3 regions of the Streptomyces sp. NBC_01089 genome follow, and region 1 is predicted to be linked to each of the others. Evidence: riboswitches for the same ligand, from Rfam matches in the RefSeq annotation. Region 1 holds a riboswitch; each other region holds the start of a gene.
The links. A riboswitch is a leader RNA that binds a small molecule or an ion and turns the genes downstream of it on or off. The one in region 1 is predicted to bind cobalamin.

Region 2: another riboswitch for cobalamin. It lies ahead of OG510_RS06460 (ABC transporter substrate-binding protein); the one in region 1 lies ahead of metE (5-methyltetrahydropteroyltriglutamate--homocysteine S-methyltransferase).
Region 3: another riboswitch for cobalamin. It lies ahead of OG510_RS29905 (cobalamin biosynthesis protein); the one in region 1 lies ahead of metE (5-methyltetrahydropteroyltriglutamate--homocysteine S-methyltransferase).

What each region holds. Positions count from the first base shown of each region.
Region 1 covers NZ_CP108660.1:457,399-465,106, reverse strand. Annotated here, with positions in the region: gene metE (5-methyltetrahydropteroyltriglutamate--homocysteine S-methyltransferase) at 44-2,368, opposite strand; cobalamin riboswitch at 2,530-2,751, opposite strand; gene OG510_RS02070 (hypothetical protein) at 2,967-3,497, shown strand; gene OG510_RS02065 (SAM-dependent methyltransferase) at 3,556-4,389, opposite strand; gene OG510_RS02060 (carotenoid oxygenase family protein) at 4,619-6,142, shown strand; gene OG510_RS02055 (LysR family transcriptional regulator) at 6,155-7,048, opposite strand; gene OG510_RS02050 (aldehyde dehydrogenase family protein) at 7,160-7,708, shown strand, end outside.
Region 2 covers NZ_CP108660.1:1,450,915-1,458,622, reverse strand. Annotated here, with positions in the region: gene OG510_RS06480 (FecCD family ABC transporter permease) at 1-388, shown strand, start outside; gene OG510_RS06475 (ABC transporter transmembrane domain-containing protein) at 489-2,270, shown strand; gene OG510_RS06470 (ABC transporter ATP-binding protein) at 2,267-4,090, shown strand; gene OG510_RS06465 (siderophore-interacting protein) at 4,177-5,040, opposite strand; cobalamin riboswitch at 5,232-5,360, shown strand; gene OG510_RS06460 (ABC transporter substrate-binding protein) at 5,413-7,014, shown strand; gene OG510_RS06455 (ABC transporter permease) at 7,016-7,708, shown strand, end outside.
Region 3 covers NZ_CP108660.1:6,659,167-6,666,874, reverse strand. Annotated here, with positions in the region: gene OG510_RS29930 (hypothetical protein) at 1-321, opposite strand, end outside; gene OG510_RS29925 (alpha/beta hydrolase family protein) at 444-1,571, opposite strand; gene OG510_RS29920 (class II aldolase/adducin family protein) at 1,638-2,321, opposite strand; gene OG510_RS29915 (anion permease) at 2,624-3,880, shown strand; gene OG510_RS29910 (hypothetical protein) at 3,900-4,163, shown strand; cobalamin riboswitch at 4,225-4,366, shown strand; gene OG510_RS29905 (cobalamin biosynthesis protein) at 4,488-5,417, shown strand; gene OG510_RS29900 (cobyric acid synthase) at 5,414-7,003, shown strand; gene OG510_RS29895 (putative cobaltochelatase) at 7,000-7,708, shown strand, end outside.

The sequences.
Region 1 (7,708 bases):
GGGCCCGGCCGGCAGTGGCCGGCCGGGCCCGTGGTGCCGGGGGTCAGGCGTCCCCGGCGGCCAGTTCGGCGCGGACCTCGCGGGCGGCGCTCACCAGGTTCTCCAGGGATGCCCGGGTCTCGGGCCAGCCGCGGGTCTTGAGCCCGCAGTCCGGGTTGACCCAGAGCCGTTCGGCCGGGATGGCCTCAAGTCCCTTGCGGAGCAGGGCTGCCGCTTCCTCCGCGCTGGGCACGCGCGGGGAGTGGATGTCGTACACACCGGGCCCCGCCTCGCGCGGGTAGCCGTGCCCGGCGAGTTCGCGGGCGACCTGCATATGGGAGCGGGCCGCTTCGAGGCTGATGACATCCGCGTCGAGGTCGTCGATGGCCTGGACGATGTCGCCGAACTCCGCGTAGCACATGTGCGTGTGGATCTGGGTGCCTGGCCGCACACCGCTGGTCGTGAGCCGGAAGGACTCGGTGGCCCAGTCCAGATACGCGGGCCGGTCGGCGGCGCGCAGCGGCAGCGTCTCCCGCAGCGCCGGCTCGTCGACCTGGATGACCGAAGTCCCTGCGGTTTCGAGGTCGTTGACCTCGTCGCGGAGGGCGAGGGCGACCTGGCGTGCGGTGTCGCCGAGCGGCTGGTCGTCGCGGACGAAGGACCAGGCGAGCATGGTGACGGGGCCGGTGAGCATGCCCTTGACCGGGCGGCCGGTCAGCGACTGGGCGTACGTCGTCCAGCGCACCGTCATCGGCTCCGGCCGGGAGATGTCGCCGGCGAGGATCGGCGGGCGGACATAGCGCGTCCCGTACGACTGGACCCAGCCGTGCTGGGTGGCCAGATAGCCGGTGAGCTGTTCGGCGAAGTACTGCACCATGTCGTTGCGTTCGGGCTCGCCGTGCACCAGGACGTCCAGCCCCGCCTCCTCCTGGAAGGCGATCACCTGCTGGATCTCGGCCCTGACGCGCTCCTCGTAACCGGCACTGCCGATGCGCCCGCTCCGCAGCCCGGCGCGCGCCGTACGCAACTCGGTGGTCTGCGGGAACGAGCCGATCGTGGTGGTCGGCAGGAGCGGCAGCCCCAGGTGGGCGCGCTGGGCTGCGGCCCGCTCGGGGTACGGCTGGGGGCGGTGCGCGTCGGCGTCCTTCACGGCCGCGGCCCTGGCCCGTACGGCGGGGTCGCGGGTGATCGCCGATGCGGCCCGGGAGGCGAGGACGGCGCGGTTGGCGGCCAGCTCGGCCGCGATGGCGCCGGTCCCTTCGGTGAGCCCCTTAGCGAGGGTCGCGATCTCGGCGGTCTTCTGCCGGGCGAAGGCCAGCCAGCGCAGGATCTGCGGGTCGACATCCCGTTCGGCGCTCGCGTCGAGCGGGACGTGCAGCAGCGAGCAGGAGGCGGCGACGTCGACCCGGTCGGCCAGCCCCAGCAGGGTCCCCAGTGTGGCGAGCGACTTCTCCAGGTCGTTGACCCAGATGTTGCGCCCGTCGACCACACCGGCGACCAGCCGCTTGCCGGGCAGCCCGCCGACAGCGGCCAGCGCGTCGACATTGGCCGCGGCCGTACCGGTGAAGTCGAGCGCCAGGCCCTCCACCGGGGCCTTGGCCAGCACAGGCAGGGCGTCACCCAGCCGGTCGAAGTAGGAGGCGACCAGGAGCCTGGGGCGGTCGGTGAGCGAGCCCAGTTCGCGGTACGCGCGTGCGGCGGCGTTCAGATCGGCGGGGGTGCGGTCCTGGACGAGGGCCGGCTCGTCCAGCTGGACCCACTCGGCGCCCGCTGCCCGCAGATCGGCGAGCACCTCGGCGTAGACGGGCAGCAGCCGGTCCAGCAGGGTGAGCGGTTCGAAGTCGGCCGCCACGCCCGGCGCGGGCTTGGCCAGCAGCAGATAGGTGACCGGGCCGACCAGTACCGGGCGGGCGGCGAGCCCGAGCGCCAGCGCCTCCCTGAGCTGCCCGGTCTGCTCTGTGGAGTCGGCGCTGAACACGGTGTCCTGGCCCAGTTCGGGCACCAGATAGTGGTAGTTGGTGTCGAACCACTTGGTCATCTCCAGCGGCGCCACGTCCTGGGTGCCGCGTGCCATCGCGAAGTAACCGTCGAGCGCGTGGGTTTCGACCGCCTTGCGGTGCCGTTCGGGGACAGCGCCGACCATGACGCTGGTGTCCAGGACATGGTCGTAGTACGAGAAATCACCGGTCGGCACCTCCTGGATGCCGGTGTCGGCCAGGCTCTGCCAGTTCGACCGGCGCAGAGCCGCCGCGGTCTCCCGGAGGCCGTCGGCGCTGACGCGGCCCTTCCAGTAGCCCTCGACGGCCTTCTTCAGTTCCCGGTTCGGGCCCTGGCGGGGGTAGCCGTACACGGTGGCCCGTGCTGCCGCGGCTGCGGGCTTCGCTGTCACGGAAATCTCCTTCGCGAGATGACTCCTTGAGATCCCGGGGACGGGACGCGAGCGCGAAGGGATGACGGAACCGGGCGGTCCGCGCGTGCCACCAGGCACGGCTGTCCGCCGGTATACGCGTCGACCCGCCCACGAGGTCACCGGGATGTCCGCACGCGATCGGTCACGTACGGGCAACGGGCAGGTCTTCGGACTTGTGGGCGCGGGCACCCGGAAGGGCATCCACCTACTGGCCGTCGCTTCCCAGACCCGGCCGGGCCCAGTGCGTATGACGGCGGTCGTTCCCACTCACCGCTGCGGGGCAGTCCCGGATTTCCACCGGGTTCCCTCTTACGACGCATCCCGCCTGGCGGACGGGGCGAACCAGTTGCACCCGCCAGCCTAGGCCGAGATGTCTCTCCGTGGAGACATCCGCCCACATCGCGGACCGGTCGTGGACCGCGGCGTGAGACACCGGCCCTCCGGGTCCGGATGGCCTAAATGCCGCTATCCGGTGATCAACCGGGCACATACTGCACAGGCACGGGCCACCCCAGGCCCCCGGCGCCGCGGCCGTGCGGCAGAGCGCGGCCCGCGCCCCGAGAAGGACGGAGCACTCATGATGAAGCGCCTCACCAAGGCCGCGACAGCGGCGGCAGCCGGCCTCCTGCTGCTCGGCACCCTCGCCACCGCCACGGCCACCGCGGCGAGCGGGACGTCCGCGGCGCCCGGCGGTGTGCTGGGTCCCGGCGGCTACAAGGGACTCCGGCTCGGGCAGTCCGAGAGCGACGCGGAGAAGACCGGCCTGCTGGTGAACAAACAGACCACGCCCGGCTGCGACTTCTACCGCCTCGCCGCGAGCGAGGGAAAGCCGAACCTCGGCGGCGGTGTCTTCGTCGAGCCGCACAAGGGCGTGGTGGTGATCACCGGGACGAACCTGATCCGCACCCCCGAAGGGATCACCATGGGCACCGGCCTCGACCGGGTCAAGGCCGCCTACCCCCGGCTCACGAAGGTCGGCGACTACATCTTCGAGACCCCCGTCCCCGGCGGCACCCAGGACGAGCGGTACCGGTTCGCGGTCGACGAGCAGAACCTCGTGGCTGACTTCGCCCTGGAGGCCACGGACCGGGGCACCTGCGACAGCTGAGGACGGAGCGGGGACGGAGCGGGGACGGAGCGGGGGCGGGCGGGGCTCCCGGGTCGCCCTACTTCTTCACTCCGAGCCCCGCCCAGATCGGTGCCGATGCGGCGTCCGGCCCGGCGGCCGGATCGCCGATCTCGGGTACGTCCGTACTGGGCCGCCACGCGTGGGGTGCGACCAGACCCGGATCGATCAGCTCCGTGCCGTCGAAGAAGCGCAGCGTTTCGTCCCGGGTCAGGGGCCGCAGAGCCGTGCCCTCGGTCGCGAAATCGTCCTGCAGGGTGGCCGAACCACCCGCCAGCTCCCGTGCGAACACCGATATCACCAGACAGCTGCCGACGGGCAGGGCGTCCATCAGACGCCGGACGACGGCATGCGGCTCGTCCTTCGGGTCGATCCAGTGCAGCAGCAGGCCCATCGTCAGGGCCACCGGCTGCCCGAGGTCGAGTGTGTCGCGCAGTTCGGCGGAGGCCAGGATCGCCTCCGGATCGGTGAAGTCGGCCTGGATATAGGCGGTACGGCCGACCGTGCTGCTGATATGCAGGGCCCGGGAGTGGGCGAGGACGATCGGATCGTTGTCCGCGTACACCACCCGGGATTCCGGCGCGGTCTCCTGCGCGACCTCGTGCAGATTGGGTGAGGTCGGTATGCCCGTGCCGATGTCGAGGAACTGCCGGATGCCCGCCTCACCGGCGAGATACCGCACGGCGCGCAGGACGAACTCCCTGTTGAGCCGGGCGGCCAGCTGGACCGACGGCATCTTCTCCGCCACGGTCGCGGCCATGGCCCGGTCGGCCGGGTAGTTCGTCTTGCCACCCAGGAAGACGTCGTAGATACGGGCTGGATGGGCCCGGTCGGTACGCAGGTCGATCGGCGCACGCGCGTCGGTGTGGCTCATCCACTCGTCCGGTGACGGCAACGGAATCTCTCCCTCAGGTCTCAACGCTATGGGACGATAGTGAACTTGATCCGCGGTCATGTCCAACACGGGGGTGGTGCGGGCACCACCATGGATCCGGGTCCCAAGCCTCCTGACGCGCGGCGCTGTTCGGAGCAGGCTTTCCCTGTCACCGACGGAAGATCCGGCAGACCGCTGCCGGCCGTCGGCCACGAAGGGGGAGAGCGGGATGGCCAGTCACACGCGGCGGAGGATTCTGCAGGGTGCGGCGCTCACGGCGGCGGGGAGTGTGGTCGGGGGTCTCGGGCTCGGCCCCTGCGTCTCGTCGGCGTCCGCGGCGGACCTGGCGTCCACGGCGGACCCGGCGCCGGGGGAGGGGGCGCGGTCGTTCCCCTTCCTGGAGGGGGCGTTCGCGCCCGTCACCGAGGAACTGACCGAGTACGGCCTCACGGTGACCGGCCGGGTGCCGCGCGACCTGGACGGCCGCTATCTGCGCACCGGACCCAACGCGCTCGGCATCGAGGACCCGCGGGCCCACCACTGGATGCTGGGCGACGGAATGGTCCACGGGGTGCGGCTGCGCGACGGGCGGGCCGAGTGGTACCGCAATCGCTGGGTGCGCTCCTCCCAGGTGGCGAAGAAGCTGGGCGAGAAGTACCGGGGAGAGGTGCCGCCCGACGACTTCGCCGCCAACACGCACGTGATCCCGTACAAGGGACGCATCCTGGCGCTCCAGGAGAGCGGACCGCTGCCGTACGAACTGGACGGCGAGCTGAACACGGTGCGCCCGTACGACTTCCGGTCCACGCTGGAGGGCGCTTTCACCGCGCACACCAAATACGACGCGGCGGCCGACGAGCTGCACGCGGTGGCGTACTACCCGACGTGGGACCACGTCCGGCACATCATGATCGACCGGACCGGCCGGGTGGCGCGGTCCACCAGGATCCCGGTGGCCGGCGCTCCGATGATGCACGACTTCGCGCTCACCGGGACGTATGTGGTGATCGTGGATGTGCCGGTCACCTTCGACGCGGCGGCCGCTGGGGCGGGCGCCGCCGTGCCGTACCGCTGGAACGACAAGCACCCGATGCGGCTTGGCCTGCTGCCCCGTACGGGCGGCGCCACACGGTGGTTCGAGATCGACCCGGTCTACTACTCGCACACCCTGAACGCGTACGACCAGGGCGACACCGTGGTGCTGGAGTTCACCTCGATGCCCGCCCCGTTCTATGCGGCGGGCCGGGGCAACGGCGGGCCCTCCGCGACCGGCACCCCCACGGTCAACCGGTGGACGGTCGATCCGGGCAGCGGCCGGGTGGCCGCCACCCGGCTCGACGACCGCCCGCAGGAGTTCCCCCGGATCAACGAATCGCTGGTGTCCCGCAGGCACCGCTTCGCCTACACCGCCAGTGCCGCCGAGATGTGGGTCGCGTACGAGACGGTCGACGGGGTACCGCCGGACGACACATTCACCAACTGCCTGGTGAAACACGACATGCTGCGCGGCAGCACACAGGTGCACCGCTTCCCGAGGGGCGCCGCCGTCAGTGAGCCGGTCTTCGTGGCGCGCCGGGGCGCACGGGACGAGGACGACGGGTACGTCCTGGCCTATGTGAACGACCCGGAGCGCGGAGCGACCGACCTGGTGATCCTCTCCGCGCAGGACTTCACCGGGCACCCGCAGGCCCGTATCCAGCTGCCGGGCCGGGTGCCGCTCGGTTTCCACGGCAGCTGGGTGGCGGACGCCTGAGGACCGCCCCGCTCACAGGTCGCCGAACCGCAGATCCGCCACCGTGGCAAGGAAGTTGCGCACCGAGGGAGTGTCCTGCCGGTCCGCGCGGCACACGGCGGAGACCGTGGAATACGCAAGAGGGTCGGTCAACGGTACGTACCGCAGGGCGGGGAGCCGCAGGACCCGCAGGCAGTCGGGAACGATGGTGACGCCCGTGTTGGCGGCGACAAGCCCCAGCAGGGTCGGGAACTGCACCGCCTCCTGGGCGGTTTCGAGCCGCAGTCCTGCGTGATGGCACAGCGCGGCGATGTGGTCGTACAACCGTGACACCTGGTGCCGGGGGAAGGTGAGGAAGGGTTCCCCCGCCAGGTCGGCCAGCTCCACGGAGCCGCGGCCGGCCAGCCGGTGGGACTCGTGCACGGCGACGACGAGCCGCTCGCGGTGGATGCGCCGGACGACAAGACCGTCCGCCGCGTCCATCTCGCGGGCGATTCCCACGTCGAGGCGGCCCTCGCCGATCGACTCCAGCTGCGCGTCGGTCGTGGCCTCGGCCAGCTCCAGGTGCAGACCCGGCCAGGACCGCTGCATCGCCAGCACACTGCGCGGCACGATGCTCAGCGCGGCCGAGCTGACGAAGCCGATCCGCAGCAGGCCGATGTCGCCGTGCGCGGCATGCCCGACGGCGGACAGCGCGTGATCGGCCTCGGCCAGCACCCGGCGCCCCTGAGCCAGCAGCACCCGGCCCGCTTCGGTCAGCTCGACGCTGCGCGTGGTCCGCCGGAACAGAGGCGTCCGCAGTTCCTTCTCGAACTTGCTGATCTGCTGGCTCAGCGCGGGCTGGGCGATGTGCAGCCGCTCGGCGGCACGGCGGAAGTTCATTTCCGTTGCGACGGCAATGAAGTACCGGAGTTGACGGAGCTCCATGCGATTGATACTTGCAGCATATCAATGCAAAGGCAATAGATACTTCTCTCGTGTCCGGTGACTGCTTAACGTTTGAGGCGAAGCCGCTGTCGAACACCGAGGAGCTCCGCCGTGCCGGACATTCCGAACACCCCTGACCGCCCGACGACGCTGCGGCATCTCGTCGCGGGAGAGTGGGTGGACGGCGAGGGGGCCGAGGCACACAGCACCGACCCCGCGCACCCGGACCGGGCCGTCGCCGTCTACCGGACGGCAGGCAAGACGCTCCTGGACCAGGCGGTCACCGCCGCGCAGGCGGCGCAGCCCGACTGGTCGGCGCAGGGGCTGATCCAGCGCGGCCTGGTCCTGCGCCGGGCGGCCGCGCTGCTCGCGGACCGGGCCGAGGAGATCGCGCTGCTGATGACGCGCGAGGAGGGCAAGACCCTCCCGGAGTCCCGTGCCGAAGTCGGCGCATCGGTCGAGACCCTCTACTACCACGCGTCCCGGGCCCGTGCGGCGGACGGCGCCACCTTCCCGTCCGCCCACCCCGAGGAGATCATCCGTACCCTCAGGCGCCCCCTGGGGATCGTCGCGGCGATCACCCCGTGGAATTTCCCGCTGCAGATCCCGGCGTGGAAGATCGCCCCCGCCCTGCTGTGGGGCAACGCGGTCATCTGGAAG
Region 2 (7,708 bases), 990 kb from region 1:
GCTGCTGCCGCTCCTCCTGCTGCTCAACCGCGGCGGCAACCTGCTCGAAATGGGCGACGACAGCGCCCACGCACTCGGCCTCTCGGTGGAACGCACCCGGCTGACACTGGTGGTCACCGCCGTGGCCCTGGTGGCGGTGGCGACCGCGTCGGCCGGGCCGGTCACCTTCGTCGCGCTGGCCGCGCCGCAGCTGGCCCGGCGGCTGACCCGGGCGCCCGGTGTCGGCATCGGACCCGCCGCTGCCATGGGGGCCCTGATCATGCCGGTCAGCGATCTGGCCGCGCAGCGGGCGCTCCCGACGGAGCTTCCGGTGGGCGTGGCCACCGGCGCGGTGGGCGGTCTCTATCTGATCTTTCTGCTGGCCCGCCAGTACCGACGGGGCCGCTGAACACCGCGCGGTACGGGACCGCGACCCCGCAGCACGACAACACCCGTACAACACCCGTACGACGACACCGGTACGACGATGAACAAGCTTGGGGAGACCTATGGTGGCCCGCACAGCCGAGGCTGAACTGGAGAGGGTGACCACCGCGGCGACGCGGGATGACCCGGACGCCGGGGACGAACCCGTACCCGTGCCGGGACCCGAACCCACCGAACAGGGCGTACTGCGCTGGGCGTTCCTCCGCAGGCGCCGCTGGATCGTCGGCGCCGCGGCCTTCACCGCCGTCCACCAGATGTGCGAAGCGGCCGTCCCGGTCCTCATCGGCGCTGTCGTCGACCACGCCGTGCGCCGCGGCGGGCCGGGCGATCTGACCCTCTGGATCGGGCTGCTCGCCGTCCTGTTCGCCGTACTGACCACCGCCATGCGGCTCGGCGGACGCTGGAACCGGCAGGGCAGCCAGGGCGCCGCCCACGACCTGCGGGTGGTCGCGGTCGCCCGCATCCTCGACCCGAGGGGCTTCGCCGACGGCGCGCGCAACTCGGGCTCACTGCTGAGCACCGCCACGTCGGACAGCCTGCGCATCGGTCTGGGCAACCGCGCCTGGGTCATCGGCTCGGGAGCGGTCGCGGCTCTCGCCTTCGGCGCCGTCGCCCTGCTGCTCACCTCCGTGCCGCTCGGCCTCCTGGTGCTGATCGGACTCGTGCCCCTGCTCGCCGCCACCCGGCTGCTCGCCAAACCGCTCAGCGCGCGGGGCAGCGCCGAGCAGGCGCAGGTGGCCAGGGCCACCGGGACGGCCGCCGACCTGATACGCGGACTGCGCATCATCAAGGGGCTCGGTGTGGAGCCCGCCGCACAGCGGCGCTACCGCACGGCCAGCCGCAGCGCGCTCGCAGCCACCGTGCGGGCCGCGCGCTGGGACGCCGGGTACGACTCCGTGACGCTGCTGCTCAACGGGCTCTTCCTCGCTCTGGTGACGTGGGTCGGTGCCCGGCTCGCGGTCGAAGGCACCATCTCCATCGGGGAGTTCGTCGCCTCCGTGGGGCTCGCCCAGTTCCTGATCGGACCGAGCAGCCGGTTCGGCGGCGCGATGAGCCTGCGGGCGCGGGCGCGCGGCTCGGCGGGCCGGATGGCGGCGCTGCTGGCCGAGCCGTACGCGGTGACCGGCGGCAGCCTGCCCGGTGATCCGCTCCCGGCCGGGGCGCTTGAGCTCACCGGAGTACGCAACGGCCCGCTGCGGAAGCTCGATCTGCGGATCGAGCCCGGCACCACCGTCGGGATCGTCGCGCCGGACCCGGCCGTCGCGGCCGCCCTGCTCGACGTGCTCGCGCTGCGTACGGTCCCGGAGGACGGCGACGTCACCCTGGGCGGGGTCCCGCTGGCCGGTCTCGAACTCGACGCCGCCCGGCGGCTGCTGCTGGTCGCCGACCACGACGCGGACCTCTTCGACGCCACCGTGGCCGAGAACGTCGCGGTCGCCGCGCAGCCCGGGCGGGTGGCCGCCGCCATGACCGCGGCGGACGCCGACGAAGTCGTCCGGTCCCTCCCCCGGGGAGCGGAGAGCCGGATCGGCGAACGCGGCCGGTCGCTCTCCGGCGGCCAGCGCCAACGCGTCGCTCTCGCCCGCGCGCTGGCCGCCGATCCGCCCGTACTCGTCCTGCACGAACCGACCACCGCGGTCGACGCCGCGACCGAGGCGAAGATCGCGGCCGGGCTGCAAGCCCTGCGGACCGGGGGCAGCACGGTCCTCGTGACCACCAGTCCGATCCTGCTCCAGAGCTGCGAGCGGGTGGTCCTGCTGACCGAGGGTGCCGTGGGAGCGACCGGCACCCACCATGAACTGACCTCCGAACAGCCCTCCTACCACGCGGCGGTGATGGCATGACCGCGCCCACGACCGATCGCGTCGGCGACAGCGGAACACACCGGCGTGAGCTGCTGCCCACCGCCACCGCTGCCGACGTACGCGCCGACCTGCTGACCCGGATACGCGCAAGACCGGCCCGCCCGGTCGCAGCCCTGGCGCTGATCGTCATCGGGGTCGTCGGCGGACTGGTGATCCCCCGGGCACTCGGCCGGGTCGTCGACCTGGTGGCATCGGGCGGGCACACCACATCAGCGGTCACCGCACCTGTGATCATCGTGGCCGCGGCCTGCCTGGTCCAGGCCGTCTTCAGCGGCTGGGGCGACGCCCTGGTGGCGCGCTGCGGGGAGGAGATGCTCGCCGATATCCGGGAGAGCGCCCTCGGCAGAGCACTCGCCGTACCCCTGGAGCGCCTGGAGCGCTCCAGCATGGGCGACCTGGTCTCACGGGTCAGCAGCGACACGGCTCTGCTGGCGGAGGCCGTACGCAGTCTGGTGCCCCAACTGGTGGGCGCCGTACTGGAGATCGGGCTGACCATGGTCGCCCTGCTGCTGCTCGACTGGCGTTTCGCGCTGGCCGCGCTGCTCGCGGTGCCCCTGCAAGTGTGGGCGGTGCGCTGGCTGATGCGCACCTCACGCCCGGTGCGGCGCGCCGAGCGGATCGCGCAGGGGGAGTTGGCCCAGACCGTTCTGGAATCGGTCGACGGCGCCCATACCGTACGCGCCTTCCGGCTGGTGCCGGGCCGGCTGGCCGCGGCCGCCCACAGCTCCCGCGTCACCCGGGATCTCGCGCTGCGCTCCACCCGGATCGGCACCCGCTTCTTCGGCCGGCTCAACGTCGCCGAGTGGACCGGACTGAGCGCCCTGCTCGTCGTCGGCTATGTCCTGGTCCGTACGGATCACGTCGGCATCGGTACGGCCAGCGCCGCCGCTCTCTACTTCCACCGGCTCTTCGACCCCGTCAACGGGCTGCTGTCGTCCTTCGACGAGGTGCAGTCCGCCGGAGCCGCCGCCACCCGCGTCCTGGGGCTCGCCCAGCTGACGGAGCCCCTCACCGGCGAGGCGGACACCACGCGGACCACGGGCGCCACCGTCGAACTGCGCGGGGTGGGCCACTCCTATGTCTCCGGCCACCGGGTGCTCCACGGGGCCGATGTCCGGCTCGCCGCAGGGGAGCGCGTCGCGGTGGTCGGCACGACCGGCGCCGGAAAGAGCACCCTGGCCAGGCTGGCGGCCGGGGTCCACCGGCCCACCGAGGGCCGCGTACTGCTGGGCGGGGTGCCGCTGGACGCGATGTCCGCCCCACTGCTGCGGCGCACGGTGGCCCTGGTGAACCAGGAGACGCATGTCTTCGCCGGCTCACTCGCCGACGACCTCCGGCTCGCCCGGCCCGATGCCGACGAGTCCGAACTGCTCACCGCCCTGGAGACGGTGGACGCGCGGGACTGGGCGCAGGCACTGCCGCAGGGTCTCGCCACCCGGATCGGCCAGGGCGGCCTGCGCCTCACCCCCGTACAGGCGCAGCAGCTCGCCCTGGCCCGGCTGGTGCTCGCGGACCCGCCGATCGCTGTCCTGGACGAAGCCACCGCCGAGGCGGGCAGCGCGGGTTCGCGGGTCCTGGAGGCGGCGGCCGAGCGGGCACTCGAGGGGCGCACCGCACTGGTGGTGGCCCACCGGCTCACTCAGGCGGTACGCGCCGACCGCGTACTGGTGCTGGCGGACGGCCGCATCGTGGAACACGGCACCCACGGCGAACTCGTCGCGGCCGGCGGGGGATACGCGGCGCTGTGGGCGGCCTGGTCGGGGGCGCGCGGACAGGGCGCGGTCCCTGATCCGGCCTGATCCGGAGAACTGCGGAGGGACGGCCGGCGGCCTTCGAAGAGGAGCGGGAGGGCTCTTCGAAGGCCGCCGGGCGCGCGTCGACGCGCTCAGTCGTCCACGGGGTCCGACGGGGAGGGGGGTGCGGTGCTGTCGTCCTGGTCCTCGGTCAGCCCGCGCCGCCAGTACCCCTGGAAGCACACCGAACCGCGGTCGACACCCCGCTCCCGCACCAGGTGGCGCCGCAACTCCTTGATGGCGGACGCTTCTCCGGCCAGCCAGAAGTAGGGCGCCGCGTCGGGCAGAACGGCGCCCCGGACGGCGTCCAGCAGGGGGGAGGGGCCATGGCCGCGGTGCACCCAGGTGACCTGCGCGGTTGCGGGGAGCGGCTGCTCCTCGGCCGGGCCGGCCACCTCGGCGAAGATCTGGACCGGCAGCCCCGGCGGGAGCCCTTCGGCGATCGAGGCCATGGCGGGAAGGGCTGTTTCGTCGCCTGCCAGCACGATGGACCGCGTACCGGGCGGTGGCTGGAAGTTGACGCCGCCCGCGTCCTCGCGGGCCGGGCCGACGAGGAGGACGCGGTCCCCGGGACGGGCCGCGGCGGCCCAGCGGCCGGCGGGGCCGCCGTCGCCGTGCAGTGCGAAGTCGATGTCGACCTCGTCGGGATCGGTGCGCTGCGCGCGGAAGGTGTAGGTGCGCAGGACGGGCCGGGTCTCCGGTGGCATCGTCCGCCAGGCCGCGTACCACCCGCTCTCGGCCGCGCCTTCGGGCAGGAGGGGCTCGGTCAGGCCGGGGGCCGGGAACAGGATCTTGCCGCGCTGGTCGCGGTTGCCGGTCCGGAAACCGGAGAGCGTGGGGCCCGTGAAGGTGATCCTGGCCATCTGCGGGGTGAGCCGGACGGCTCGTTCCACCTGGACGGGAAAGACGCGGAACGCCGCTTGGACGGGGCGTGCGGTGGTGGATCCGGCAGCCATGTATCACTCCAGCCGATGAGGGGGCGGGGCTGGTGCGCGCCCTGGTGGGCGTACACCACCCCGGAATCACTTTGTTAAGGGTAGGCTAACCTAATTTCGAATGGGTTCCAGGGGGTTCCAGGGTGTCCGCGTGAGCCGGGTTACGGCCCCCGCCGGCCCGTGCGACACAATGAGCGCACGAGGCGACGGGGATCAGGAAGCCGGTGCGAGTCCGGCGCGGTCCCGCCACTGTGACCGGGAAGCGACCCTCCTGTACGTCACTGTCCGCAGGCGCGGACGGGAAGGCGGAGGGGAGCGATGATCCGGGAGCCAGGAGACTGACCCGTCGCCGGTCCGACAGCAGGGGCGAGGAAACCCCGGAGAGGATCGACTGTGACGACCCATGCCCGGACGGAGCCGCGATACCGGCCCGAACCCGGCAACCGGCCCGCGCCGGCCGGCCCGCCGAGCCCCGGCAGACGTAGTGTGCTGGCCGCCGGAGGCGCCCTGGCCCTTGCCGCGTCCTCCGGGCTGCTCGCCGGCTGTGGTGCGGACGCGAAGGACGGCGGGGGGAGCGACCGGTTCCGCGCCGCGTTCACGGCCGGCGGCTCGCAGGAGACCCTCGACCCGCACGTCGCCCCGAACTTCGTCGACCAGGCCCGCGCCAAGGCCCTGTACGACACCCTCGGCACCTACGCGGACGACATGTCCGTCCGTGAGCGGCTCGCGGAGTCCTGGGAGAGCGACGCGTCCGGCACCCGGTGGCGGATACGTCTGCGCAAGGCGGAGTTCCACGACGGGAAACCGGTCACGGCGAAGGACGTCCTCTACAGCTACCGCCGCGCCGCCGACCCCGCCACCGGCTCCCCCTCGCAGGTGCTGCTGTCGGCCATCGACTTCCACACCACCAGGGCCGACGGCGAACGGTCCGTCGTCTTCGCCCTGAAGGCGCCGAACTTCGAGTTCCCCACCGTCTTCGCAGGCCCCGGCACCGAGATCATCCCCGACGGTACGAAGGACTTCCGCAAGCCCGTCGGCTCCGGCCCCTTCACCTATGTCTCCTTCACACCCGGCGGCACCGCACGCTACCGGCGCTGGACCGGCCACTGGGACGGCGCCCCGCACATCGCCGAGCTGGAGATCGTCCCCGCGAACGAGGAGTCGGCCCGGCTCAACGCGCTGCTGTCCGGGCAGGTCCACTACGCATCCGACATGGCCGGAGCCTCCGTGGACCGGCTGAAGAAGGAGGGCTCGACGCGGGTGCTGACCGCCGAACGGGCCACCGCCCAGCAACTGCTGCTGCGAATAGGCCGGAAGCCCTTCGACGACCCCCGGCTGGTACGGGCCGTACAGCTCGGGATCGACCGGGCCGCGCTGGTCCGGGTCGCGCTGGCCGGGCACGGTGAGGTGGGGAACGACCTGTTCGGGCTGGGCCTGCGCGGCTACCCGCAAGGTCTCCAGCCCCGCGAACGGGACGTCGGCGAGGCGCGGAGGCTGGTGAAGGAGGCCGGCGCGGAGGGGCTGCACATCACCGTGGAGACCAGCTCCGTCGACGCCACCTGGGAGACGGCAGCGGACCTGATGGCACGCCAGCTGCGTGAGGTGGGGCTGAGGCTGACCGCCAACACCCGTGCCTCCAGTACATATTTCAGCGAGATCAGGACGCAGGGCGTCGCCGCCTTCAACACCACGTCCACGCTGCCGGTGTCCGACTTCCTCCAGCAGCGGGTACGCGGCGGGGCGGCCCGCAACCAGACGCAGTACGCGTCGAAGAAGTTCGACACGCTGCTCGAACACGCCCGCACCACCCGCGACGAGCGGAACCGGCTGGCGTTGCTCGCGCGCGCCCAGAAGATCGCCCGGGACGAGTCCGGGCTGCTGGTATGGGCGTTCTCGGACGCCAACGACGCGATCGGCCCCTCGGTCCGGGGGCTGCGTGCCGCACCTCCCAACTCGCACGACTGGGCCCGGTTCGACCGGGTCCGCCTCGGCTGACGTGCGCGCCTATGTCCTGCGGCGCTCACTGCTGGCGGTCGTGCAGTGCCTGATGGTGCTGGTCGCCGTGTTCGCGGTCGGTTCGCTGCTGCCCGGTGACACGGCCGACGTGCTCCGCGGTGAACTCGGCACGCCCGAGCAGGTGGCGTCGCTGCGGAGCCGGCTGGGACTCGACCAGCCGGCCTGGTCCCGCTTCGGCCACTGGCTCGGCCACCTGCTCACCGGCGACCTCGGGAACTCCCTGACGACCGGGCTGCCGGTCGGCGACGACATCGGCCGCCGTATCGGCGTGACGCTGCTCCTCGGCGTCCCCGCGCTGGTCCTGGTCACCGTCCTCGCGCCGCTCCTCGGCACGGTGTCGGGGCTGCGGGAGGGCAGCCGCGTCGACCGGACGCTGAACACGGCGGCCGTTCTGCTGCACGCCGTACCGGAGTTCGTGCTCGGGCTGCTGCTGGTGGCTTCGGTGTCACTGACGGCCGGGCTGCTGCCCGCCACCGCTGTCGGCATGGACACGGCGGCGCTGCTGGCCCAGCCGGCCGTGCTGGTCCTGCCCGTCACCGTACTGACGGCCCGGCATCTGTGTGACCTGGCGCGGCAGATCCGTGCCGGTGTGGCGGCGGGGCGGCACAGTGCGGTCGCCGCGCATCTGCGGCTGCTGGGGATGCCGGAACGGACGGTGGTGCTGCGGCATGTG
Region 3 (7,708 bases), 6.2 Mb from region 1:
GAGTCCGGCGAGGCGGGCGCGGTCCCAGCCCGCGCGGACCGCCTCCGGGGTCAACGCGAGGGCGCGTACGGCGTGTTCGGTGGCGGGTGCGGCGAGCGCCCCGCCCCGCACCGGCCGGGCGTCCCCCGCCCAGCGGGCGATCCGGACGGCGTCGGCGAGGACCGCCCTGGCCTGGCGGGCCAGCTCGGCCGGGGCCGGGGTACCGGCGGGCGGGCGCGGGGCGGGGCGGATGGGCCGGTTGCTCACGACACGGCGGGCCGTGACCAGAGGTCGGGGGCGGACGAGGCGGAGTCTGGAGTCGCGCGGGTTACGGGACGTCACGGGGAGCAGTCTTGCCTCTGACGGGCCGAAAGCCCAAACGGAACCCCTCGCTACAGGTTGACGCAGGGCGTACGGGGGCGGACCTCCATGCCCTGGGACCTGTCCGGGTGCCGTACGGGGTGCTACATGAGCGGGGTCAGGAAGCGCCGCATGGCCTCTTCGTAGGCGGCGGGATCCGCGTTCCACATGGCCCCGTGCGGGGCGCCCGTCACGGTCCGCAGCTCCACCAACGTCGGCTTGTCCGCGGCGAGTTCGACGGAGCGCTGCCAGGAGGCCACCCGGTCGTCGGGGCCGTGGAAGATCAGGGTGGGCACGGTCAGCGCCCGGGGGTCGGCGGCGGCGCGCAGCCGGTCGCCGTTGACACCGGTACGCCCCTGGGCGGCCCGCACCACGAGGGGCCGCAGGACGGCCGGGGTGCGCCGGGCCGAGGCCAGCGCGCCGACGGTGGCCTCCCAGTCGAGCACCGGGGAGTCGAGCACCAGGCCGCTGATGCGGTCGCGCATCCCCGAGCCGGCCGCGGCGTGCAGGGCCATGGCGGCGCCGGTGGACCAGCCGTGCAGGATGACGTGCTCGGCGCCGTAGCGGACGGCGTAGCGGATGGCCGCGTCCAGGTCGCGCCACTCGGACGCGCCGAGGTGACCCAGGCCGTCGGGGGACGCGGGGGCGCCGGTGTCCCCGCGGTAGGAGATGTCGAGGACCGGGAACTGCTGCTCGTGCAGGAAGCCCAGGACGTTCATGGGGTGCTCCCTGCCGGTCCCCCGGCCGTGCACCGTGATCACCCAGGTGGGGCGGGGGCCGGGCACGAACCAGGCGGGAGAGGAGCCGAGTTCACCGGGGATGTCCACGTCGGCGTGGTCGATCCCGAGCGCGGAGCGCGGGTCTCCCACGTACACCTGCGGGGTGAGTCTGGCCTTGGTGCCGGGGCCGAGCGTGCCGTAGGTGACGCGGTCGAGGCGGCGCACGACGGTGTCGGCGGTCTCGGAGCCGCCGTCGATCACCGGTCCGACGACGGCGTGGACCCCGGGGCCCTCCAGCCCGTACACACCGGGGCGCAGCGAGGCCAGGCACCGGGTGAGGGTGACCCGGCCGGGGGCCGTGGCGTGGACGGAGAGCCGGGGTTCGGCGGGCAGGGCCCGGCCGTGCGGCGCCCTGAGCGCGGCGTCGGCGGCGAGCCGGGCGGCCGCCGCTGCGGCCGCGCCGACGCCGATCAGAGTGGTGACGGCCGTTGCCGTCGCGGTTGCCGGGCGCACTCCTCCAGTGTCGGTGGGGGCGGGCCCGGCTGCCAGCCGACCGGAGCAAACGTGGGCGGACGCGCCCTAGCCGTTCTGGCCGTATCCCCTGAGCTTCTCGGTGGCGGCGGCCAGCTGTTCCGGCGAGAGCAGGGACGGTGTGCGGCCCGGCACGGCGGACGCGGTGAGCCAGAGCCGGCACATCCACTCCAGCTGGGCGGTGCGGTCGTACGCCTGGTCGAGTGAGCTGCCGTAGGTGACGGTGCCGTGGTTCTGGAGGAGGCAGCCCGAGCGGTCCGTGAGGGCGGTGAGCATGTTCGCCGCCAGCTCGTCGCTCCCGTAGAGCGCGTACGGGGCGACCCGCACCTGGCCGCCCAGCGCGGCGGCCATGTAGTGGACGGCGGGCAGCTCGGGGACGAGCAGCGAGACCGCCGTCGCGTGCACCGCGTGGGTGTGGACCACGGCGGTGGCGCTGGTGGCGCGGTGGACGGCGAGGTGCAGCGGCAGTTCGCTGGTCGGCTTCAGCTCGCCGAGCACCTGGCGGCCGTCCAGGTCGACGGCGACCGTGTCGTCCGGGCCGAGCTTCTCGTACGGCACTCCGCTCGGCGTGACCAGGATCAGCTCGCCGCAGCGGACCGAGACATTGCCCGATGTGCCGACGACCAGCCCTTCGGACGCGGTCCTGCGGGCGGTGGCGACGACATCGTGCCAGGCCCTCGCGAGCGGACCGGTCCCCTCGACGCTCAGCTCATGGGTCTCGTCGGACGCCACTGCCTCTCCCCCATCACATCTGTCCCGCCCGGCCGGCCCGGGGCCGCCCCGGGCATCCGGTGCCCGGTCCACGCGATGATGCCAGGCCCCCTGGCGCCCCGGTACGCCGCCGCGGCCCCGCGGGAAGCACGCCCCGCGGGAAGCACGCCCGGCGGGAAGCACGCCCGGCGGGAAGCGCCCCGCGGAAGGCGGAACGGGCGCGTCCGGGCAGGGTCACCACAGCGCCCGGCCCAGTTCATCTTCCGTTCACCCGGGTTGCCTACGTTCATCTCGTCAATGACCTCGAACGATTGCCCAGGTAAATGGAACACTTGACCCTGCTCCTTGGGATCGTGATCATTACCGCTCTCGTGTTCGACTTCACGAACGGTTTCCACGACACGGCCAACGCGATGGCGACGACCATCTCGACCGGCGCTCTCAAACCGAAGACCGCGGTGGCCATGTCCGCCGCGCTCAACCTTGTCGGGGCTTTCCTGTCCGTCGAGGTCGCCAAAACGATCTCCGGCGGGATCATCAATGAACAGGGCATCACCACCGAGGTGATCTTCGCGGCACTCGTCGGTGCCATCCTCTGGAACCTGCTGACCTGGCTGCTCGGTCTGCCGTCCAGTTCCTCCCACGCACTCTTCGGCGGGCTCATCGGAGCCACGCTGATGTCGGTCGGCTCGTCCGGTGTCAACGGCGACGTGGTCGTCACCAAGGTCCTGCTCCCCGCGGTCGCCGCACCGGTCGTCGCCGGTGTCGCCGCGCTGCTGGCCACCAGGCTGACGTACCGGATCGGCCGCCGTACGGACGAGAAGTCCACCGCCAAGGGCTACCGGGCCGGCCAGATCGCGTCCGCCGGTCTGGTCTCGCTGGCCCACGGCACCAACGACGCGCAGAAGACCATGGGCGTCATCACCCTCGCCCTGGTCACGGGCAAGGTCATCGCGCCCGGCTCGAACCCGCCCCTGTGGGTCATCGTCTCCGCCGGCACCGCCATCGCACTCGGCACCTACCTGGGCGGCTGGCGCATCATCAAGACCATGGGCAAGGGGCTCACCGAGCTGAGGCCGCAGCAGGGCTTCGCCGCCCAGACCGGTGCCGCGACCGTGATCCTGGCCTCATCGCACCTCGGCTTCTCGCTCTCCACCACCCAGGTCTGCTCGGGCTCCGTGATGGGCGCCGGACTCGGCCGCAAGGGCGGGGTGGTCCGCTGGTCGACCGCGACCCGGATGGCCGTCGCCTGGTGTCTGACCCTGCCCGCCGCCGCGGTCGTAGGCGCGGGCGCCGAGTTCCTGACCGGCCGCGGTCCCTGGGGTATCGGGGCCGTGGCCGTTCTGCTGGTCGCGGGCTCCGGTGTCATCTGGTCGCTGTCCCGCCGCACACCGGTCGACCGGCACAGCGTCACCCCCGACGAACCCGCCGCTGCGGACGAGCCCGCCGGGGTCGTCACCACCGCCATCGCGGCCGTCACCCCGCCGCCGGCCGGAGCGGCGGTCCCCGACGGTCTGCGGACCACCATCCCCGCACCGGGCGGCCCCGCACCGGAGCCGACCCGGCCCGCCACGGTCTGAAGGAGAAGGACACCGCACCATGGACATCGACTGGGCAGCTCTCGGCACCGTCTTCGGCGTCAGCCTGGTGGCGACCGTCGGTCTTGTGGGCCTGTTCACGCTCGGCGTGGTGGGCCTGGCACGCAAGCCCGCGCCGGAAGCAGGCACCGCCACCGCACCCGCCGCCGCGACACCCGCCGGTACGGGCCGTGGCCCGGTACCGGCCGCACGGGCCGGGGCCTACCTCTGCTTCGCTCTGTGCGCGGCGGCCGTGGCGTACGGGATCTATCTGATCGTCGCCTGACGGCCAGGGCCCGTGTGGGGCTCGGCACACTGTCCCGCCGCAGGTCAAGGGTGAGTTGACGGGTGTTCGCCGACCGTGGTGGACTGCCGGGGCCAATACGGCGGCAGGAGAGGAAGTCCGGTGCGAATCCGGCGCGGTCCCGCCACTGTCACCGGGGGTCGCACCCCGGGAGCCAGGAACTCTCACCGCCGGTCACGTCGAACCAGGGCGCGGACACCCTGAGTGAGGACTACGCCATGCGCGGCCGCCTGCTGCCCGAACCGCCCGGAGCCCCGGATGCGGCCGCTGTGAGAGCCCTTCGAGGCGTACCGGCCTGCTGACCCCATGCGTGCCGAGCGTGTCTTCGTGTACGGCGCCACCACGGGCCTCCTGGCAGACCTCCTTCTCGCCGACCCACGGCGCGGACATCCGGTCGCCGTTTTCGGGCGGGCCGCCGCCGCCGTGGAGCGCCGACTGTGGCGCGACCACCGAGGGTGGGGCGTCCTGCACACCGCGGTCTGCGCCGGGGGCGCGGTGGGCGCCGCCGTCCTGGCCGGACGTGCCGTACGCGGCCGTGCCGCCGCAGGCGTCGCGCTGACCGCCGCCGCCACCTGGGCCGTCGTCGGCGGCACCTCGCTGGGGCGGGAAGCCCGCGCGGTGGGCGACGCGCTGGCCGCCGGTGACATCGAGGCGGCCAGGGAACGGCTGCCGCATCTGTGCGGGCGCGACCCGCAGGCGCTCGACGCCCAGCAGATCGCCCGGGCCGTCGTGGAGTCCGTGGCCGAGAACACCTCCGACGCCGTGGTGGGCGCCCTGGTGTGGGGCGCGCTGGCGGGGGTGCCGGGGCTCGTCGGGTTCCGTGCGGTGAACACCCTGGACGCGATGGTCGGCCACCGGTCGCCCCGGTATCTGCGGTACGGCTGGGCCTCGGCCAGGCTCGACGATCTGGCGGGCTGGCCGGGCGCCCGGCTCACCGCCGCACTCGCCGTGATCGCCGGCGGGGATCCGCTGGGCGCCGTCCGGGCCTGGCGGTCGGACGCGGGCGGCCACCCGAGCCCCAACGCGGGCCCGGTGGAGGCGTCGTTCGCAGGCTCCATCGGCGTACGGCTCGGCGGCACCCTCTCGTACGGCGGCCGGGCCGAGCACCGGGCGGTGCTCAACGGCGGCGGCCGGCCCGTGGACCACACGGACATCGAGCGCGCGGTGCGGCTGTCGCGCCGGGTGTCGCTGCTGGCGCTCGCGACAGCTCTCGTGGTGAGGAAGGTACGCGGATGAGTGGCGGACTGCTGGTGGCCGGAACGACGTCGGACGCCGGGAAGAGCGTGGTCACGGCGGGCATCTGCCGGTGGCTGGTGCGCCGGGGGGTGAAGGTCGCCCCCTTCAAGGCGCAGAACATGTCGCTCAATTCGTTCGTCACCCGCGAGGGCGCGGAGATCGGGCGGGCGCAGGCGATGCAGGCGCAGGCGGCGCGGGTCGAGCCCACCGCGCTGATGAACCCGGTGCTGCTCAAGCCGGGCAGCGACCGGTCGAGCCAGGTCGTGCTGATGGGGAAGCCGGTGGGCGAGATGAGCGCCCGCGGCTACCACGGCGGCCGGCAGGAGGCGCTGCTCGGCACGGTGACGGACTGTCTGGACCAGCTGCGCAGCACGTACGACGCGGTGATCTGCGAGGGAGCGGGCAGCCCCGCCGAGATCAATCTGCGGCGGACCGACATCGTCAACATGGGCATCGCGCGCGCCGCGCGGTTCCCGGTGGTCGTCGTCGGCGACATCGACCGGGGCGGGGTCTTCGCGTCGTTCTTCGGTACGACGGCGCTGCTGGCCGCCGACGACCAGGCGCTCGTCGCCGGGTATCTGGTCAACAAGTTCCGCGGCGACGTGTCCCTGCTCGAACCGGGCCTCGACATGCTCCAGGACCTGACCGGGCGGCGGACCTACGGGGTCCTGCCGTACGCGCACGGTCTCGGCATCGACGAGGAGGACGGGCTGCGGGTGTCGATGCGCGGCACGGTGCGCGAGCCCCCCGTGTCGGCGCCGTACGGGCAGGACGTGCTGCGGATCGCGGTGTGCGCCGTGCCGCTGATGTCGAACTTCACGGATGTGGACGCGCTGGCGGCCGAACCGGGCGTCGTGGTGCGGTTCGTGGACCGTGCGGAGGAGCTGGCGGACGCGGATCTGGTGATCGTGCCGGGGACCCGCGGCACGGTGCGCGCCCTGGAGTGGCTGCGGGAGCGCGGGCTCGCCGCCGCGCTGGCCCGGCGGGCCGCCGAGGGCCGGCCCGTGCTGGGCATCTGCGGCGGTTTCCAGCTGCTCGGCGAGCACATCGACGACACGGTCGAATCGCGCGCCGGGTCCGTGGACGGGCTCGGACTGCTGCCCGTGCGGGTGCGGTTCGCCGTGGAGAAGACCCTGGCGCGGCCGGCCGGCGAGGCGCTCGGGGAGCGTGTCGACGGGTACGAGATCCACCACGGGGTCGCCGATGTGCTGGGCGGCTCCCCCTTCCTGGACGGCTGCCGCGCCGGTTCCGTGTGGGGCACCCACTGGCACGGATCGCTGGAGAGCGACGGTTTCCGGCGGGCCTTCCTGCGCGAGGTCGCCGCTGTCGCCGGACGGCGTTTCGTACCGGCTCCCGACACCAGCTTCGGTGTGCTCCGCGAGGAGCAGCTGGACCGGCTGGGCGACCTCATCGAGGAACACGCGGACACCGACGGGCTGCTCGCGCTGATCGAGTCGGGCGCTCCGGCGGGGCTCCCCTTCGTACCACCGGGGGCACCGCCGGGCGCACCGCCGCGATCCGGACGCCGGCCCGTCACCGAACCCGAACCTGTCACCCGAGCATCCGAAGGAGTGATCCCGAAGTGACCACGCCCTACCCGTTCACCGCTGTCGTGGGCATGGACGACCTGCGTCTGGGGCTGCTGCTCAACGCGGTCAGCCCGGCAGTCGGCGGCGTCCTCGTGCGCGGTGAGAAGGGGACCGCGAAGAGTACGGCGGTGCGGGCCCTGTCCGCGCTGCTGCCCGCTGTCCCGGTGGTCCCGGGGTGCCGCTTCTCGTGCGACCCCGGCGCGCCCGACCCGGCGTGTCCCGACGGCCCGCACGAGTCCGCCGACGGCGTGTCACGCGACGCGCGCATGGTCGAACTGCCCGTCGGCGCCTCCGAGGACCGGCTGGTCGGCGCGCTGGACATCGAGCGCGCGCTGGCCGACGGCGTGAAGGCGTTCGAGCCGGGGCTGCTGGCCGACGCGCACCGCGGGATCCTCTACGTCGACGAGGTCAACCTGCTGCACGACCACTTGGTGGACCTGCTGCTCGACGCCGCCGCCATGGGTGCCTCGTACGTGGAGCGCGAGGGCGTCTCCGTACGGCACGCCGCGCGGTTCCTGCTCGTCGGCACGATGAACCCCGAAGAGGGCGAGCTGCGGCCGCAGTTGCTGGACCGCTTCGGGCTGACCGTGGAGGTCGCCGCTTCGCGCGACCCGGACCAGCGGGTCGAGGTGGTGCGCAGGAGGCTCGCGTACGACGACGACCCCGCCGGGTTCGCCGCCCGCTGGGCGGACGAGGAGAGCG